Linked DNA regions of Ammoniphilus sp. CFH 90114. The protein of the gene in region 1 interacts with the protein of each later gene in a pairwise test. Links are inferred from orthologs where the notes say so. Each region holds a gene or a part of one and is shown on either strand. Other genes may lie near its edges.

Evidence for each region. Proteins that work in one complex are often made in the same cells at the same time.
Region 2: the proteins of EIZ39_RS11150 (region 1) and EIZ39_RS07480 interact in binary tests that used the Bacillus subtilis proteins (3 or more experiments, as listed by UniProt). The link is inferred for Ammoniphilus sp. CFH 90114 from one-to-one orthologs.

The regions. Positions count from the first base shown.
Region 1 is NZ_SDLI01000004.1:202,341-205,351, reverse strand. Bases 13-2,820 are described here. They hold EIZ39_RS11150 (ATP-binding protein), read left to right. Parts: upstream 13-680; coding sequence 681-1,961; downstream 1,962-2,820. Other genes in these bases: EIZ39_RS11145 (response regulator), read left to right, coding at 1,965-2,820; EIZ39_RS11155 (TRAP transporter permease), read left to right, coding at 13-611. In the rest of the region: more of EIZ39_RS11155, read left to right, coding at 1-12; more of EIZ39_RS11145, read left to right, coding at 2,821-2,864. UniProt on the Bacillus subtilis protein: Member of the two-component regulatory system GlnK/GlnL that positively regulates the expression of the glsA-glnT operon in response to glutamine.
Region 2 is NZ_SDLI01000002.1:545,723-548,709, reverse strand. Bases 203-2,986 are described here. They hold EIZ39_RS07480 (MerR family transcriptional regulator), read right to left. Parts: upstream 1,860-2,986; coding sequence 1,545-1,859; downstream 203-1,544. Other genes in these bases: EIZ39_RS07470 (YheC/YheD family endospore coat-associated protein), read right to left, coding at 2,672-2,986; EIZ39_RS07475 (chemotaxis protein CheX), read right to left, coding at 2,047-2,496; EIZ39_RS07485 (glycosyltransferase family 4 protein), read right to left, coding at 246-1,448. In the rest of the region: EIZ39_RS07490 (WIAG-tail domain), read right to left, coding at 1-73; more of EIZ39_RS07470, read right to left, coding at 2,987-2,987. UniProt on the Bacillus subtilis protein: Transcription regulator that actives the transcription of genes required for nitrogen assimilation such as nrgAB (ammonium transport), nasABCDEF (nitrate/nitrite assimilation), ureABC (urea degradation) and gabP (GABA transport), during nitrogen limitation.

The DNA of each region.
Region 1 (3,011 bases):
GATTATTGGCCTTTTCAGGTGGCCTCATTCTCTTGACATTGTTCCTTACTATGATCTCTTCTCTACTCTTAGGGATGGGAACACCCACTACAGCCAACTATATTATTACCTCTACAATTGCCGCACCAGCTATTATTGCTTTAGGTAAGCCTGTTCTAGCAGCGCATATGTTTACGTTTTACTTTGGTATCGTGGCCGATATTACACCGCCGGTAGCCCTCGCTGCCTTTGCCGCTTCGGGGATAGCAAAAGGGAAACCGATGAAGACCGGTGTTCTATCTACGAAGTTAGCTATTGCCGCCTTCATCATCCCTTATGTCTTTGTTATGTCGCCAGAGTTACTTCTGATTGACGCCACATGGTCAGAAACAGCATGGGTAGTTACGACCTCTTTAATTGGAATGATCGGTGTAAGTGCAGGATTAATTGGATACGGATACAAGCCTATGAGTTGGTGGGTAAGAATTATGTCGGTTGCGGCCGGATTAATGCTTATCGTTCCGGGCCTGATCACCGATACAATCGGTATTGGTACACTAGCTGTCATCTTTGGCTCGCAATGGCTAAGCCAAAGAAGAAAAAATGCCGATACTACTTTGGATGCGGCATAGATAAAATATGGAAAACAGCGAACCTTACAAGAGGGTTGGCTGTTTTCCTTCTTTATAGAAGGGAGAACTATGGAATTGGACAGACAAGTCCGGATTGTTTTTCTGATTGCTTTCCTAACCACATTAGCTGGAGAATTGAGCATTACCCCTTTTAACGGGCAGGACTTCAGGTTTGCCCTAGGAACCAGTGTATTTTTATTTCTGCTTTTGCTATTTCCTTATGTTTCGTGGACAATCAGCGGATTGATTACAGCGCTTTTCATCCTGGTATTTAGGGTAGGACTTGATGCTGCTTCCTTTCCATTCCACGGATTTTCATTGACTGAGAGTTTGGCAAATCATGTGCCTTCGAGCTTTTTTTATTTCTTCTTCGCCGTAGGCCTGCGAATCCTTCGGAGAGATGACCCTGAATTTATTCCCTTTCGGTTAGGGCTGTATATTTCTTTAGTTGATTTTTCTTCAAATATTGTAGAATTACTTATAAGGCATTTATTGTCTGAAGGAGTTGAATTCAGCCCCCGGTTAGTGGCCTATTTGATGATCGTTGCTCTTTTCCGCAGTTATTTTATTCTAGGTTTATATAATAGCTTATCCATCCATCGGTTGCGTACCCAGCACATAGAACAGCAAAAGCGTATCGAACAAATGCTTCAGGTTGGTACGGGATTATACGGAGAGACTCTTTATCTGCAAAAGTCGATGGATCATATTGAACAAATCACGGCCAGAAGTTATGATTTATATCGTCGTTTGAAGGAGATGAACCATCCTGAATTAAGCAGACAGGCTCTAGATATTTCTCAGCAGATTCATGAGGTCAAGAAGGATTCCCAACGAATCCTGGCGGGATTAATGAATTTAGTAGACCGCGAAAGTACGATGGAAATGAAACTTTCAGAAGTAATGGATTTTGTGGCAAGGGCAAATGGAAAATACGCAGAGATGCTGCACAAGAAGGTCCGAATTCATTGCCTAGTAGAAATGGATTATACAACGACAGAGTATGTTCCCTTGCTTACCCTTCTGAATAATTTAACGGCAAATGCCGTTGAAGCGATATCGGAAGAAGGGACAATTACACTAGAGTTGCACGGGAATTCTGCCGAAACCATCTTCCGGGTCATAGACACCGGGTCAGGCATACACCCTGGGGACATGTCTATTTTATTCGAGGGTGGTTTTACTACGAAGTTCAATGAAAGAGGAGTCGCTGCAACTGGAATTGGGTTGTCACATGTGCGCGACATTGTGCAATCCTTAAATGGGTATACTCGTGTTCAGTCAAGGCCAGGGGAGACCATCTTTACGATCGTGCTATCCACTTATGAATTAGTGAAAAAAGGAGAGTAGATAATGGACGCTCGTATTCTGATTGTTGATGATGATCCGGTGTGTCGCAGGATGCTTACCCAGATTATAGAGGACCATGACATAGGCGTTGTAATCGGAACAGTTGAAGATGGGTCAAAGGCCTTAAGAATGGTGAAAGAAGAAAATCCGGACATTGTTCTGATGGATCTTCTCATGCCTGAACTTGACGGGATAGAAACCATGAAGGAACTAAGGGATAGGAATTACGAGGGAAAAGTCGTCATGCTGTCTCAAGTTGTTAATAAGGATATGGTGGGTGAAGCGTATCAAATGGGGGTGGAATTCTACATTCACAAGCCGATTAATAAGATTGAGGTTTTAAACGTAATGAATAAAGTGAAAGAATATGTACACCTCCAACGTTCATTATGGACAATTAAAAATTCGCTGAATGGATTAGATCATTTCCAGCCTAAGCGCATCGTCAGTGCCAAGACTCATTCAATACGTGAAGTCGTGGTTTCCTTATTAAGCGACTTGGGAATCGTAGGGGAGAGCGGCAGTGAGGAGATCATTAGCATAATGGAGTACCTCGTGCAAACGAAGTGTTCAAACTTTCCTCCTTTAAAAGAATTATACGAATCGCTAGCAACCAGATCCAAAGCCGAACCCTCAGAGGTCATTCGGGAAGGCAAGGCCATCGAGCAGCGACTTCGCCGGGTGGTTTTGGCTTCTTTGAATCATCTTGCATCGCTCGGGTTGACTGACTATGCTCACCCAAAATTTGAACATTACGCTGTCCGTTACTTTGATTTTCACGATGTCAGACTCGAAATGATGAAAATTGAAAAATCAGAAGAACGAGGGAAAAGCAAGGTCAACATTAAGAAGTTCTTGCATGTTTTGTATCTAGATACGTTAGATAAGTTAGTGGAACAATAGACCGACCGTTGAACGTCAATCGAATAACAGTAGAATATTCTAGGATGGTCCCTAGGTGTCGGTTTTACCGACCTTTAGGGACACCCTCAAATTTTTTTATTTTTTAACAATGGGAATTCATATCTCACACTGATAATCCTCTGCGGT
Region 2 (2,987 bases), on another replicon or contig:
CCAAATTCAGAATTAATGGCGAGCTTTTCTTTTTCTTTCGAGAATTTAATCCGTTGCGCTTCGGATTGGGCATTACTTTTCATTCCTTTCCCCTAGACTCATGTACCCCTACTACACGTAAGATATTCATTCGCCTAAGTAATGCCACAAAAATTGTTGAATTTGGGTAAACGCACAGCTCGTCTTCTAGATCAAGTATCGTCCAACGAAAGTACCCTTTTCGCTGGACGATAGGTTTGAATCCATTAGGCCTGAGTATTATCCTCGTTGAGTACCAGTGTAACTGGTTGAGGCTCCTTTACTTCATTTCCCACTAACTTCTCATATATCCGAACATATTTTTTTGCCGTTCTAGTCCAAGAAAACTTCCTGACATATTCCATACCCTTTTTCCCGAACTCCTCCCTTAGTTCTTCGGATTCTAGTAACGTTCTAATTGAATCATAAAGCTCCTGCTGATCTCTATCTAGGGAGACAATTAAGCCATTTTTCTTATGTTTCACGACTTCTGGAATTCCGCCTCGGTCTGAAGCGACTATCGCTTTTGCGGAAGCCATGGCTTCTAGGTTAACGCGACCGAACGGCTCTTGCCACACCGAAGGAATGACAACAAGATCAGCTAGTTGATAAATATAAGGAATTTTGTGGGGCTTAATGAAATTAGTAAAAGTAACATGATTCCCCAATGTCTTCGTTTTGTTCTGAATTTTTCTCACATAAGGTGTCATCACATTCCTTCCGTAGCGTGATGCACCGGTAATAATGAGTTTAAGATTGGGATAATCTTTCACAAGCTTAGGCATGACGTCAAGGATAAGATGGATTCCTTTTTCCTTCAGCAGCCTGCCAACGAATAGAAGGGTAATATCACCATCTCTGATTTTCAGTTTCTTTTGCAATTTAGCTATTTTTTCGTCTCTATCCTGAGCTTTTTCGAACGGTTTAGGGTCTATCCCCAGATGTACGGCATGTGCTTTCCCTTGAAACGCAGGGAAACTCTTCACATAATAGTTACGTAAATATCGGCTGTTTGTAATGAGTGCATCTGCCTTTTTGGCAACTCGCTTCATAGCCTCCCTACTTATACACGGAGGGGAAGCAAAAACGGTAGAATGCATATTTAACACAACAGGTAACTCAGGAAACTTTTCTTTAAGGTATAAGACGTAGAGAGGCCTATTTTCCACCATTACTATATCAGGCTTATCATTATGCATATGTTGCATAATTTTATGAAGGTATTGGCTAGAGTTCATAAATATAAATCGCTTATAGTGTAAATCCCCTATTTTCTCTGATCTTCTGTATTCCGGACACTTTTTTGCATAGACGGTCACTTCATGTTCTTGCTCCAATTGTTCAGCAACCATTTGGATATCATGCTCCACACTACTTCCAATTACTGGGGGGACAGAAAAACTACCTGGGCTTATGATTGCAATTTTCATGGCTACACCCCTGCTATTTGGTTATTTGTAATAGGGTATGTATCCTCATAGTTCGAAGACACGGCACGTGTCTAAGAAGTAGCGAGTACTTTTCCCTTACTTGCGATCTTGTGGTCTATTCTTGTAAAAAGCAGCATTAAGCTGACCTTGTATAATTTGGTTTCTTAGTTTTCCTTCCATCTGTTTCTTCTCCATCTTGCGGATCTCGAATGTCTGATAACCATCCTCCATCTTATTTGCAATCTCTACGAGACGATCCACATCATTAAACGAATACTTCCGGGTACCGCCTTTTGTTCGATCAGGAAAAATCAACTGCCGTTCCTCATAATAACGAATTTGCCTCTCTGACAGGCCAGTCAATTCACTGACAATACCAATCGTAATCACTTTCTTCTCCTTGTATGACATAACCGCCCTCCCAAACGAAACATTGTATAACATTCTATGTTATATTATATTACACAAACACAAGAAAATGAAGAATAAAACCCTCTAGTCTTAATAAGATCAGCTTAGAGGTGTATGGAAGTCATTATCTCTTACATAACAAAAAACCTCTCTTAGACGCTGGACGCTCTAAGAGAGGTTTTATAATTTAATCTTTATCTATAATAATTACCATGTTTAGTTGTCCTATGGTTTCCATTTCAAATGGGATACTCACAGCTTGGTCGAATCCATAGAGCTTAGTTTCCCCTACCATTACCGTAGGCGGAGTGATATCAATCACATAACCTCTTCCCGCTAAATAAGTGGATAAGTTTCCGACGATCATGTTACCGAGTTCACCCGCAAATGATTCAAGCATTTGATTATCCAATTGCATGCCAAACATAGATTCTCCCAACTTACATAAGGTATCCATTTTCCCGTCAAGAATAAAGCGAATATGCAAATCACCTGTTAAACTGACAAGTACCCCCAATTCCTTCTGATGAACCGGAGCTTTAAACCACGTTGGAGACTGGAAGCTTACGGGTAGTGGGATAATAGTCGAGATGGATTCTAGGGTTCCTTCAATTATTGGTGCAATTTTTTCATCCATAGGAATTAGCTCCCTCTTTCCTGGTTGGTTAAGCCATATTGATTGTATCGAATCAGGGCGTACCTTGGTGTGATATTTATCACACGGAGTATGTTGTAAGTATAGCTGACAGTCTCCATTTTTTCTATATGTTTTATTGTCATAGGCAAAAGAAAAAGAAGCCTTCATAGGCTTCCTACCTCTTCCTTTTTAGTAGAAACTTCCCATAGCGAATCGGATTTTCATACGTCTTATACCATTGCTGATCTAAGTGACCGTGATGGAAGCTGTAACGCAAATCTCTTCCATTCACTTCAATAAAATACGGTCTTCCTTCACTATCTACCCCGATATCAAATCCCACATCAGCGAGGTTTGGTAACTTCTTGCCAAGGTATTCGGCAATTTTGAGTGATGCCTTCTTAATAGCCTGAGTTGTTCTGTTGACGTCTAGCCCACAAGCTTCAAATAACTTTTCACACCGCTTCACCTTGCCCCCCCTCGCTACGTTG